2 linked regions of the Zobellia nedashkovskayae genome follow. Each later gene encodes a partner of the first gene's protein in a complex. Links are inferred from orthologs where the notes say so. Each region holds a gene or a part of one and is shown on either strand. Other genes may lie near its edges.

What was found.
Region 2: the proteins of mnmG (region 1) and mnmE are in contact, whole or in part, in a solved structure (PDB 9HIP), measured with the Escherichia coli proteins. The link is inferred for Zobellia nedashkovskayae from one-to-one orthologs.

What each region holds. Positions count from the first base shown.
Region 1 is NZ_JADDXR010000002.1:1,389,124-1,397,424, reverse strand. The notes cover bases 2,688-5,558. They hold mnmG (tRNA uridine-5-carboxymethylaminomethyl(34) synthesis enzyme MnmG), read left to right. Parts: upstream 2,688-3,124; coding sequence 3,125-4,993; downstream 4,994-5,558. Other genes in these bases: IWB64_RS06010 (hypothetical protein), read left to right, coding at 5,422-5,558; ybeY (rRNA maturation RNase YbeY), read left to right, coding at 2,688-3,050. Outside these bases: IWB64_RS06025 (DUF4175 family protein), read left to right, coding at 1-2,638; more of ybeY, read left to right, coding at 2,631-2,687; more of IWB64_RS06010, read left to right, coding at 5,559-5,841; IWB64_RS06005 (class I SAM-dependent methyltransferase), read left to right, coding at 5,819-6,649; IWB64_RS06000 (OmpH family outer membrane protein), read left to right, coding at 7,025-7,531; IWB64_RS05995 (DoxX family protein), read right to left, coding at 7,588-7,986; holB (DNA polymerase III subunit delta'), read right to left, coding at 8,051-8,301. UniProt on the Escherichia coli protein: NAD-binding protein involved in the addition of a carboxymethylaminomethyl (cmnm) group at the wobble position (U34) of certain tRNAs, forming tRNA-cmnm(5)s(2)U34.
Region 2 is NZ_JADDXR010000002.1:3,504,139-3,509,831, reverse strand. The notes cover bases 1-2,978. They hold mnmE (tRNA uridine-5-carboxymethylaminomethyl(34) synthesis GTPase MnmE), read left to right. Parts: upstream 1-779; coding sequence 780-2,177; downstream 2,178-2,978. Other genes in these bases: IWB64_RS14295 (Lcl domain-containing protein), read right to left, coding at 2,267-2,978; IWB64_RS14305 (hypothetical protein), read right to left, coding at 161-640; IWB64_RS14310 (DUF4870 domain-containing protein), read right to left, coding at 1-23. Also shown: more of IWB64_RS14295, read right to left, coding at 2,979-4,675; IWB64_RS14290 (3-keto-disaccharide hydrolase), read right to left, coding at 5,358-5,693. UniProt on the Escherichia coli protein: Exhibits a very high intrinsic GTPase hydrolysis rate. Involved in the addition of a carboxymethylaminomethyl (cmnm) group at the wobble position (U34) of certain tRNAs, forming tRNA-cmnm(5)s(2)U34.

The sequences.
Region 1 (8,301 bases):
TATAGGAGATTTTCAAATGAAATTGGATTACCCTAGTTATACAGGTAGACCATCTGAAACCTTAAAGAGTACGGGGAATGCACTATTTCCAGAGGGCACTAAGGTTACTTGGAGAATAGCCGGGGAGAATACAAAAACCATTCATTTAGTTACTAAGGATTCTGTTCAGGATTTTTCAAACGATAAAGGTATATTTTCTTTAGATAAACGGGTATATACAGACCTTGAATATGAGGTTACAACTTCTAATGAGAATGTAGTTGATTATGAGAAACTGGGGTATCAGTTCACAGTAATTAGAGATGCTTACCCAGCTATAAAAGTTAAACAAGTCTTAGACTCACTTAACCCTAATGTTGCGTATTACGCTGGTGAGGCTTCAGATGATTATAAACTGAAGAGTATAAAATTAGTTTGTTATGCTGATGATAATCCTGAAAACAAGCAAACTATATCATTAAGCAGCCCTAATAGTAATTTTAATCAGTTCTATTACACCTTTCCTTCTGGGCTTGAATTACAAAAAGACAAGAAATATAGCTTCTATTTTGAAGCAGTAGATAATGATGCTATCCACAAGGGAAAATCAACTAAAACACAAGTCTTCTCTCTGTCTTTATTGGATGAAGATCAATTACGTAACAAGGAACTAGAATCGCAACAGTCGTTAATTAACAATCTTGATAAATCTTTGGAAAAGTTCAAAGAACAGCAGGAAAACCTAAAGGATATTAATAAAGAACAGAAAGAGAAGAGCCAGTTAGATTTTACGGATCAGAATCAGGTTAAGGATTTTTTGAAGAAGCAGCAACAGCAGGAGAGTCAAATGGAAAAATTCAGTAAGCAGCTGAAGGAAAATCTAAATAAGTTAGATAGTGACGATAAGTTGAATAAACTACTCCAAGAACGTCTGGAACGACAGGAAATACAGGCAAAGAAGAATGAGAAGTTATTGGAGGAACTAAATAAGATCGCTGATAAAATTAATAAAGAAGAGCTTTCAAAACGGTTGGAAGAGTTGGGTAAGAAGCAGCAAAGTAGCAAGCGTAATCTTGAGCAGTTGTTGGAATTGACCAAACGGTATTATATTACAGAGAAAGTAGATCAGTTGGCTCGAGATTTAGAAAAATTAGCGGAGAAACAGGAAAAAGCTGCTTCCAATAAGGATGAGGAAAATAAAAAAGAGGAGCAAGGGAAACTTAATAAATCCTTTGAAAACCTAATGAAGGAGTTGGATGAACTTCAGAAAGATAACGAGGACCTAAAGAAGCCGCTTGATTTAGACCGCGACGAAGATAAGGAGGGTGATGTCAAGAAAGAGCAAGGAGAGGCTTTAAAAGAGTTCGAAAAGCAAGAATCAGAAGAATCTAAAGCACAGGAAAAGGAGGAATCCTCTAAGAAAGCAGAACAAAAGCAGAAGTCTGCTGCCCAAAAAATGAAGGAAATGGGCGAGCAGTTAAGTAAGTCTTCTGCCGGAGGTGGTAGCGAGTCTACCATGACTGAAGACGCGGAAATGCTTCGACAAATACTGGATAATCTAATCACTTTCTCTTTTAAACAAGAGTTGTTGTACGATAGTTTAGAGGATGTTGATTCTGACAGTCCACAGTTTTCTAACGCTATTCATAAACAACAAGAACTTCGTGAACTTTTTGAACATGTAGATGATAGTCTTTTTGCATTGTCCTTAAGACGTGCAGAACTTTCTGAGTTTGTTAATGAGCAAATTACCGAAGTGTATTATAATGTTGATAAGACCTTGGAGAGCGTAGCTGAGAATCAAATATACCAAGGTGTATCATATCAAAAATATGTGTTGAGTGCATCTAATAGTTTAGCAGATTTTCTTGCTAATATTTTGGATAATATGGAACAGAGTATGATGTCTGGAGAAGGGCAAGGAGAGGGCGAAGGTTTTCAGTTGCCGGACATAATTAAGGGACAACAAGAGTTAAAAGAGAAGATGGACGGTATGGGTAAACCTGGTGAAGGAAAACCCGGAGAAGGTAAGGCTGGAAAAGGTGAAGGTAAAGGTGAAAAAGGAAAGGGAACGGAAGAAGGTGAGGGTGAAGGAGATTCCAAAAAAGGTGAAGGCGAAAAAGCAGGAGAAGGACAAGGTGGAAGTAAGGGTGAAGGAGGCGAAGGTAAAAATGGCCGAGGTAAAGGAGGTCAAGAACAAGGTGGAGAATCTGGACAGGGGGGTAACGGACCGTCCGAAGCTGAATTGCAGGAGATTTATGAAATTTACAAAGAGCAGCAAATGTTACGTGGCCAATTGGAACAGCAGCTTAAGGACATGATGCATGCTGAAGATAAGCAACTAGCTCAAAAGCTCATTAAGCAGATGGAAGATTTTGAGAATGACTTACTTGAAAATGGGGTTACTCAGCGTAGCCAATCTAAAATTAATAACATTCAGTATCAAATGCTGAAACTTGAGAATGCAGCCTTAAAACAGGGCAAGAAACCAGAAAGGGAGAGTAATACAAATACCAATCAGTTTCAAAACCCCATTACTACTAAACCCTCATTATTAGAGAATTATCGGAATGAAATTGAGATTTTAAATCGACAAAGCTTACCTTTGCACCAAAATTTTCAAAACAAGGTTAAAGAATACTTTAAAAGCAATGATTGAGTTTCATTATAATACCAATTTTTCCTTAGAGAACGAACAAAAGTTTACTGATTGGCTTTCAACAGTCATAGATTCAGAAGGGGGTGTACTAAATCGGATTGATTATGTTTTTTGCGGTGATGAAGAGGTTTTGGAAATGAATAAAAAATACCTAGATCACGATACGTATACAGACATTTTGACGTTTGATTATACAGAGGATAAACTCATTGCTGGCGATATTTTTATATCTATAGATAGGGTTAAGGATAATGCCCATGAATTTAATATAATTTTTGAGGAAGAAATCCTTAGAGTTATGGCACATGGTGTGTTACATCTTTTTGGTTTTAAAGACAAATCAGAAGATGAAGTTGCTTTAATGCGGAGTAAAGAGAATGAGAAAATCAAATTGTTCCACGTGGAACAATAGAATATACCATTTGCTTTTTACTTAGTTTAGTATTTATAGTTTAGAGAGTAGTCACATTTTATATAGGAGAAGAGATGTTTGGAGAGGAGTATGATGTTATAGTTGTTGGTGGTGGTCATGCGGGAGCAGAGGCTGCAGCTGCAGCTGGAAATATGGGTTCAAAAACCCTTTTGGTTACCATGAATTTACAGACCATCGGTCAGATGTCCTGTAATCCCGCTATGGGAGGAATTGCTAAAGGACAGATAGTTCGTGAGATAGATGCATTGGGTGGAATGAGTGGAATTATCACGGATAAGTCTGCTATTCAATTTAAAATGTTGAACAAATCAAAAGGACCTGCAATGTGGAGTCCACGTGCTCAGAGTGATCGTATGCGGTTTGCTGAAGAGTGGCGTTTGGCTTTAGAGAATATACCAGGTGTAGATTTCTATCAAGAAATGGTTAGCGGTTTGCTAATTGAGAATGGAAAAGCAGTAGGTGTAAAGAGTTCTCTTGGTATAGATATTAGAGCTAAATCTGTTATCCTAACGAATGGTACTTTTCTAAATGGACTCATTCATATTGGAGAAAAACAGTTTGGTGGAGGTAGAGCAGGAGAGAAAGCTGCGACCGGAATCACAGAGCAATTATTACAATTAGGGTTTGAAAGTGGTCGTATGAAAACCGGAACGCCGCCAAGAGTTGATGGGCGTTCTTTGGATTATTCTGTTATGACTCCTCAGCCTGGGGATGCTATTCCTGAAAAATTCTCTTATTTAAAGACGCCAGTTTTAACTACACAGCGGGACTGTTTTTTGACGCACACAAGTGAATTAGTTCACGATGTATTGCGTGAAGGATTCGATCGTTCACCTATGTTCAACGGTAGAATAAAAAGTGTTGGACCACGTTATTGTCCTTCTATAGAAGACAAAATTAATCGTTTTGCTGATAAGAATAGTCACCAGATTTTTGTTGAACCAGAAGGTTGGGATACGGTAGAAGTTTATGTAAATGGCTTTTCTACTTCTTTGCCAGAGGATGTTCAATTTAAAGCTTTGCGTACTGTAAAGGGGTTTGAAAAGGTTAAGTTTTTTAGACCTGGTTATGCAATAGAATATGATTATTTTCCGCCTACACAGTTGAAGCATACGCTAGAAACTAAGCTGGTTGAAAATTTGTATTTCGCTGGTCAGATTAATGGAACTACAGGTTATGAGGAAGCAGCTTCACAAGGTTTAATGGCGGGTATAAATGCCCATCTTAAGGTTAATGAGAAAGAGGATTTTATATTAAAAAGAGATGAAGCGTACATAGGTGTTCTTATAGATGATTTGATTACGAAGGGCACGGAAGAGCCTTATCGCATGTTTACTTCTAGGGCAGAATATAGAACTTTGTTACGTCAGGATAACGCGGATTTAAGACTTACGCCTAAAGGTTATGAAATAGGTTTAGCTAAAAAAGAACGCTTAATTAGAATGGAGGAGAAGGAGTTAAAGTCTGATTCTTTCGTTAACTTTTTTAGAGAGACTAGTGTTAAGCCGGAAGAGGTAAATCCAATTTTGGATAGCGTTGATTCTGCTTTAGTTAAACAATCTGATAAGATGTTCAAAGTCTTTTCTAGGCCAAAAGTAACCATGAATCACATGCTTCAATTAGAGGCGGTTTCTGGTTTCGTAGAAGAGAATAATCTGGATAGGGAAGTGCTAGAACAGACGGAAATTCAAGTTAAATATTCCGGTTATATAGCAAAAGAAAAGAACAATGCAGACAAGTTATTGCGTCTTGAAAATGTAAAGATACCTGCTAATTTTGATTACTCGAATCTTAAATCTTTGTCTTATGAAGCACGAGAAAAACTGAATGCTATTCGACCAGTAACGATAGCTCAGGCGGCTAGAGTAAGTGGCGTGAATCCTTCAGATATTAGTGTGCTTTTAGTTTACTTAGGAAGATAAATTCAGCAACGTTCCACGTGGAACATGTGTATCTTCCATGCTATTTTCTTAATAAAAATAACACGGTGCTATAATAGCGATATATGCTCCATGGCCAATAAGAGGCGTGCTGGAGATTTGTATGTTGCGGTTAAGAAGTATTTAAAATAAAAGGGTTTCTCGTTTTGTCCTATTGTCAGGATTAACAAGAAATCCTTTTTCTTTTCCCTTAATATAGAACGAATGCAATGTCTTAAAATTGCTTTAGGCTCAGTTTTTATTGCAGTATAATTTTAAACAAAAACGGACTCGGAAATGAAACCTACTCTTCTTGTTTGTGCTTCGCCTTAATAGTTCATTCTTGTATTCCCGCCAGAATTGCACCGACGATAAAAGACAATAAATTAACCAAGGGAAAGAAATTTAAAAGAAGTCTTTCTAAACGGACCATGTTCATATTTGAGGCCCCGAAAGATGCGGGACATTTTTACAATTATGTGAACACAAAGTTTATGTTGAATGATGAAAATGTCTACGATGATATCCCGTTTCTTATTGAAGGTGAAAACTACATTTTTGCTTTTTATGAGATTGACATTCTATCTAAGGTTTTAAATTTAGCACCTGCAATTTTTAGAGCAACTTTGAATGCTGCATTAGATAATGAAGGAGATGATAATAATGTTGATAGTGAAGATATGTCGCGAACCGATAATTGGTATATTGCTATTGAAGTGTACAGTGATAAAGAAAAAGATTGCCTTCATCAAGATTCGTTTTCTAGAGAGCCAGTTTTAAATTATCTTCGGACTCTCAAAAAGGAATATCTTACCACGCACAACTATAATGAAACCGTTTTTAAAAATTAAGGACTTCTCAATTTCTGGTGAAAACTTTGAATTACTTTTAGATGAAGAACTAGAAATGTTGGTGACCAAACCCCAACCAAAAAATCTTCATAAGTATTACGAAAGTGATGCCTATATTTCACATACAGACGCTTCTAAATCTCTTCTTGATAAAATGTATCAAGCGGTCAAGAAATTTAGTTTGGCTCAGAAAGTGGCTTTGATAAATAAGTATGCAAACAAGAATAAAACCTTGTTGGATTTTGGTGCTGGAACTGGAGACTTTTTGTTGGAAGCCAAAAACAGAGAATGGTCAGTTCAAGGAATAGAGCCAAGTGAAGATGCAAGGGCTCGCTCACTTCAAAAAAAAATGGAGTTGCTTTCTAATATAGAGGAATTGCCCAACTCCAAATTTCAGGTTATTACGCTTTGGCATGTTCTGGAGCACTTGCCAAATTTAGATAAGCAAATTATAAATATCCTGAATCGGTTAGAAGATGATGGTACGCTCATTATTGCCGTTCCTAATTTTAAATCTTACGACGCAAAACATTATAAAGAATTTTGGGCAGCCTATGATGTGCCAAGACACCTTTGGCATTTTTCGAAAGATGCAATAAAAAGAGTATTTGCCAAACACGATATGGAATTAGTAAAAACAAAACCCATGTGGTTTGATGCTTTTTATGTTTCCATACTTTCTGAGAAATACAAAACAGGCAAACAAAATTTCATCAAAGCTTTTTTTGTTGGCCTATGGTCAAATAGTGTTGCTGTTTTCAATGGGCAACCTTCTTCAGTAATCTATATTCTTAAAAAGCAGTCATAAGCTTTCATTTTGGCTTAAAACTTATTTTAAGGGTTTTTAACGCTAGTTGAGAGGATGTAGCCTGTAACAGGGTGATTTGTTTGAAATCTCTCATGAGCGTCGTTTTTATGATGCCGTTTTTAATCATTTTCATTTATGGATACGTGTTTTTGCTATAAGTAATCCTTATGAGGTGTTTTTTAACCTTTTTGGGAGAAATAGAAATTACTTTTTTAATAATTGTTTCTTAAGTCACATTTATGAATAAGATGACAACAATTAGAAAAGCTTTTCTATTTTTGCGCAACTCGAAAATTAAATTCTTCTGAATTTAAGTAGGACAGATTTTAATATTAATTAGCGAAGAGTAAAAAGAAGATTAAAATAAATTGAATTATGAAAAACGTAGTAGTGGTATTTTTAATGTTGGTAGCAGTTTCTTGTCAACAAGAAAAAATTGGATTTGTAGATAATGTAAAGTTGATGGAAGAATATCAAGAGAAGATTGATGTTGAAGCTGCTTTTAAAGTAAAGGCTGATGCTCTTACAAAAAAGAGAGACAGTATTACGCAAGCTTTTCAAATGGAAGCACAAGCTTTTCAAGCGCAAGCTCAGAAGTTGCCTCAGCAAAAAGCTCAGGAACAATATGCAGCTATGCAACAGAGAGGTCAAATGATCGGTCAGCAATTACAACAAGAAGACCAACAACTTCAATTGATAGGCCAAACAGAAATGGATAGCATTATCGGTAAAGTAAAAAAAGAAGTAAAAGCATACGGTAAGTCTAAAGGCTATTCTTATATCCTTGGTGGTGGTGATGGCGGTAGTGTCTTATATGGTGCAGAAGCCAATGACTTAACTGCTGAAATCGTAAAACTTTTGAACGATAGTTACAAGAAGTAATTACCAATTACACTTATTAAAAAAGCGTCTACAGATTTTATCTGTAGACGCTTTTTTTATGTCTGAAGAATATAGACCAAAAGTATAGCCGGAATAAAATAGACAGCAATGGTTTTTGCTCCTTCATAGTCTTTGGCCATACGTTGGCCAAACATAAGCATTAACAAAGAAATACAAGATAGTATACTTCCATAAAGCGCAATGCTACTCTCTCCCAGGATTATTATTTGGTATAGTCCTATAGCGCATAAAATTCCAGATGCAGTTTCAATTAGGAGTAATGTAGCCAATAGTAGCGGAACTAAATTTTCTAAAGGAGTTTCTGAAAAATGTTCTTTGAGCCAGGAAAGGTTTTCTTTCCAATTGAATACTTTATCAATACCACTTTGCATAAAGACAATAATCAAAAATATTAAGATCAATAGCTCGGTAGCAGAGTGGAGAAAAGCATCCATAGTCGTTTGGTTTAGTGGTTGGGCACCATTAAGTTACCAAAAAAAAATGGTAGTATAGTGTAGACTAGGCAGATTTTCTGTGCAAAAGACGTGTTAACTTTATAGATAAATCGGTAAGTATAATCTTAGAATTGCCATTTCGTTCCACGTGGTAAATAGCATCCTCAAGTTCCTTTACAATAGTCACAATATTATTTTCATGAACAAAAGGCGCAAATTTATCCAAGCTAAAACCATCGGCATGTATGCGCATAAAAGCAAGCTCTCTTGCATTAAAATTAATGAGCATTGCTTGGCGCATTACTGCTATACAAT
Region 2 (5,693 bases), 2.1 Mb from region 1 along the record:
TTGTTGTGATTGATGATTTCCATTTTTTGATTGTTTTAAGGGGTTACTGTAGATATGACGACCAAAAACCAGAAATGTTACAATACCCACCAAATATAAAAACAAAAAAATCCCGTAAGCACAGGGTCTTACGGGATTGTACTATAATAAGTTTACTATTTTAAAGCTTACTCTGTAGCTTTATCAATTTTTGCTTATTCTTGTTTATACTTGATTTCAGTTTACCTAACTTTTTTTCAATTTTGGCAATATCATTAGGAGAAAGTTTTCCTTTAATTTTATCAACCTCCATTTTATCCCTGATTTTCGCAACCTTACTTTCATCATTCTTCAATCCTTTTTCTACTGAGCTGATTTGACTAGCAAGCTTTTCATGTTTCTTAGTCGCCTTATCAGCGGCTTTTTGTGCTTTTATGATTGCCTCTGCTTCTTTTTCAGCTGCTTTAGCCTCTTTTTCGGCTGCTTTTGCTTCTTTTTCAGTTACTTCAATTTGTTTTCTTAGCTCTTTAGCTTCTCTCTGAGCTATCTCTACTTGAGAAATTGAATCATTCCTAACCTCTTTGACCTCTTCATCCTGTGCAGATGAAAATGTTGTGAATCCCAAAAAAACAACAGAAAATATTAATAAACGTTTCTTCATAATAATATATTTAAATAGTTAATGGACGGCGAAGTTACTTATTTTCTCTTATCCAAAAACATTCCTTTATTAAATTTTTGAAGCTTGTTTTTAGAATTTCCGTCTACTTGTTTTTACCTATTTTTGCAAAAACTTTTTAATGGTTCCTAACGATAATATTATAGCATTGGCAACCCCTTCAGGTGCTGGTGCAATTGCAGTCATCCGTATTTCAGGAGAAACCGCAATAGATACCGCAGCCAATTTTTTTAAATCTTCCTACGGGAAAGATTTGAGAAAAAAGAAGAGCCATACCATTAGTTTAGGGCATATTATAGAAGACAATAAGATATTAGATGAAGTTTTGGTCTCCGTTTTTAAGGGACCAAATTCCTATACCGGCGAGAATGTTGTTGAAATATCCTGCCATGGGTCGCCTTACATTCAGCAACAGGTCATTCAGTTGTTCCTCAGGAACGGATGTAGAACTGCAGATGCAGGAGAGTTCACTTTAAGAGCCTTTTTAAATGGTAAAATGGACCTGAGCCAAGCGGAGGCTGTTGCTGACCTTATTGCCAGTGACAATGCCGCTAGCCACCAGATTGCCATACAACAGATGCGTGGCGGATTTAGCAACGAGATTAAGAACCTACGTGCAGAACTTTTAAATTTTGCATCGCTCATTGAGCTTGAGCTCGATTTCTCTGAAGAAGATGTAGAATTTGCAGATCGCACTCAGTTTAATGACCTTCTAACACGCATTCAAAAAGTATTAAAAAGCCTAATAGATTCCTTTGCGGTAGGAAACGTAATAAAAAATGGAATTCCCGTCGCCATTGTTGGGGAACCTAATGTTGGGAAATCCACCTTGCTAAACACTTTTCTTAACGAAGAACGTGCGTTGGTTTCGGACATAGCCGGAACCACCCGTGACACCATTGAGGATGAAATTGCTATTGGGGGAATCAGTTTTCGGTTTATAGATACGGCCGGTATCCGCGAAACCAAAGACGTAGTTGAAGGTATGGGCATCAAAAGAACATTTGAAAAAATTGAACAATCTCAGGTAATCTTGCTCTTGGTAGATGGTTCTAAGATTTTAGAAGATAGCGAGAAGCTAAAAAATATCACTATCGACTTTGAAAAAATAAAAAATAAAAATCCTTTAAAGCCACTTCTTCTATTGGTAAATAAGGCCGATACACTTTGTGATGCTGATAAAGAGGTTATCGCCCAACACCTAGATGCTGTAAATTATCTCTCTGCCAAAACAGGTGAAGGCGTAGAAGAACTCAAAAACAGCTTATTGGAATTTGTAAATACAGGAGCGCTTCGGAACAACGAAACTATTGTAACCAATTCTCGCCACTACGATTCATTGCTCAAAGCCCTAGAAGAAATTGAGAAAGTCCAATTTGGTATGGAAGAAGACCTCTCTAGCGACCTCATGGCTATTGATGTGCGTGAAGCACTATATCATTTAGGAGAAATTACAGGACAAGTGACCAATGATGAATTGTTGGGGAATATATTTGCTAATTTTTGTATCGGGAAGTAGATTCTAATTTTTTCAACTCTATCCTATCAACTTTATAAATTATGAAATAGAATTTCAATATTGATTTGTAAGGTTAATTCACTCTTCCCCTATCTCTTAAAATCTTTAATGGCTCGAACTCGAAATTTTCGATGAGTTCCAGAACTATTATAATGATATGAGGCATTACCATCGCTAAATTTTACAAGACGCGCTTGATGCTGATCAAAAGGTGTGGCACTCCAATACAACTCTTTTACGAATTTACCCTTGTTATCCGCACCCTGCCCAATAGTTTTATAAAGGCTCCGTAATTCATCTAGTTCAGGTAATCGCCATCCTTCACCTAATTGCTCGTGAATATTCATAGCGTTTTTCCAGTTCATTGGACCTTTGTCCTCCATATAAGCGATTTTACCCGTTTCATTAGATGGGTCAATGGTAAAAATTATACCGCCATTGTACATATCGCCAACATTTAGTTCCAATTTAGCTCCTGCACTAATCTCATGAGCATTTTCCGTATTGACACTAACATCATCGGAAACCACTTCTACTTTCTCAATTTCTGATGGTGTAAACGATTGTTTTTCAGTATCCCCTATAAATACGTAGGTTACTACTCCAAAAATAGCAAGGGCTGTTATCAATAGCCCAGAACGAACTCTTGTTTTTTTGTCTGCACTTATGTTCTTTTTAGCTTCTTTATATAAATTATTAATTGCGGCAATATTTTTAATCAGAGAACCCTGTACAATGTTAAAATACTTTTTAACAACTTCTTTAAGGGCAGCAGTCCTTTTATGAAGTTTTAAATCCCATTTAACCTCTGACAAGGTTTTTGGTAGTTCAGTCCATTTTTTCTTCTCTACCGCCCTTTGGCTTTTTGATTCTTTACTGTCCAATTTTTCTTCGGAAACAACTCTTTTGGATTTTGCTTCTAACTTTTTATTTAGTAGTTGCCTATATTTTGATAGGCTTTCTTTTGCAGATGTTTTCAACGATGTAACTCTTTCGCCAAATTTCTTTTTCCATTGCGTTTCTCCTAAGGATTTAAGCACCGTAGGCCGTTGTTTGCCCTTTAGTTTTTCTCTGCCCGAGCTTTCATCTGGAACAACTTTTTTGTCCCATGCTTCTATTTTTCTATCTAACAGATGCTTACATTTTGAAATACTTTCTTTTGCAACTGCTTTCAATGATGCAACCCTTTCACCGAGTCTCTTTTTCCATTCCGTTTCTTCTAAGACTTTGAGCATTGTACGGCGTTTTTCCTTCTCTACCGCTACTTGGCTCTTTATTTCTTCTTTGTCAGACTTTTCTATTTCAACTTTTAAAACCTCTACCTCTTTTTTATTATCAAAGAGATAATTATATTTTCCAAGATCAGTTTTTCTTGTGGCTGTTTGCTCTACTGCTACTGTTTCCTCTAGTTCTTTTTCCCGTTGCGTTTCTCTAACGGGATATATTATTTTCTCGCTAATTTTCTCCTCTACTACTAGCTGAATTTTTGGTTCTTCAATAACCCGCTTTCTTTCTGGAACTATACTTCGGGCCTCAATCGTATTCTTGTTATTGAATCGATAGTTGTATTTTGCAAGACTGTTCTTTCTATTAGTTATTCTTTGGGTCGTAACAGTTTCGCCAAATCCTTGTTCCCAAGCCGGCTCTCTTAATGATTCGGTTACTTGCTCCTGTCTTTTCTGCCCTATTGCTATACGTGCCTTTATAAATTCTCTTTCGCGGATTTCTTCTTGAACTACTGCTCTCTTAGCCTCGGCCTCTTTCTCAATAATTCTTTGGTTCTCCGCTTTCTGCTTTAACCATCTCTCCTTTATAATCTGCTCTTGAACCTCTGTCTCCTCAAGAAGTTTATTCTCTTCTTCAACCTGCTTTTTTGCCTCTGCTTCTTTCCTGTTTTTTATCCCATTCTCGTCTTTACTCTCAGTAACACTTTCTTCGAAAAAATCAAATGCAATTTGCCCTTCAGTTGCTAAACTTGACTCCTTCTGTTCCTCGGTACTAACAGGCTTTTCTATAGCACTCTTTTTTGTAAATGAATTGAGCAAACCCATAATGTAATAGGAAACTTGTGTAAAAACTATGTCCGTTGGACTCCCGTTACTTATTGGATTTTCATTTTTGTGAAAGACCTGTAGTTCGTTAAAATTAAAAATACAATGGTCAAAAGTAAAATTGACGTCCCAAGAGCAGTCATCGAGAATTATAGGAACTATTACAGCCTTATCCGCTTTATATCGCTCTATCACCATTCTAAATTCATCGCTTTTGACAAATTCAGAATTCATAAAAGTATTGCTCAATAAAATCGGGAATACATGTGTTTCGTCTAATCGAGATACATTTGCTGATTTCCATAGCTCTATGTCATCAATGGAATCATCACTCCAAATAGCAATATTGAAGTTATTTTTTACGGATTGTAAATGAAGTAAGAAATACTGTAGCACATCTTTATCTTGGCTGGTATAAATTGTAAAGATGTTTTTTGGTAAATTCATTTTAAAAAGAGGAAATTGTAAGTAAAATCTTGTATTAAATTAAGGTTAAAACTACTTTTGCTGCAATTTGAGAAGTTACCTCCGTAGCAGATAAAAATAGGAATAAATATTGTCTAAAAGGGTACTAATCAATAAATTATTTCACTTTATGAAAAGGTTTAATAAAATGTAATTCAAACGTACATTTTATAAATATTTTCCTGTTTTTTCCCTTGTAGCATTGCGATACCCTAACCGATGTAAACTTTTTCTTACTCCAAATGAAACCGGTACTAATTTTAAAATAGAATAAGACATCATCATAGCAATAAGTTGGGGTCATGTGCACTAACTTTTACCTTTTTTTCATCGGCGGCAGCGTTGGGCCTTACGTATTTCCTATTAGAACGATTTACAACGTTTATCGTGTTATAAAGAAATAGTAGAGACAATAGCAGGATAAATGAAGGTAGTAGAGAAAAATCATAGATGGAAAGAGGTGTGCTAAATGGCATTGAAAGACACCATTTTAAGGAAGACACGACCACGGCAATCCTTCTGATACCATAGCCATTTTCTGTTCCTAACCTGTGGGTTGCTTTGCTGTGATGACAATTATGATGTAAAGACCTATTGGAGAGCTACAGAACAATTATGCAATATTCCATTTCAAAATAAACTAATTAGCCCACCAAAATTCGTCCTACTTTAAGATTTTAATTGTAGAATTTCGAAACCTAATTTCCCCTGTTCCTTTAGACTGAAGTCCGATATGACCTTCTGGAAGATTATCGTCTACCATATCTACAGTTAACCGGTTGTTTATCCAGACCTGTATTTTGTTCTTCTTAGCCCTTACTTTTAATGTGTTCCATTTGTTAATAGTTTCAACAAATTCTAATGGTGCTACACGGGTTACGATAGACCCTGTGCTATTGCCTTTATCCGGATGTAAATCCCAAATATTTACTTCGTAACAATTGGTAGGATTTAAATCATTATTCTTACATCGAATAAAAACGCCTGTATTTATGGTGCT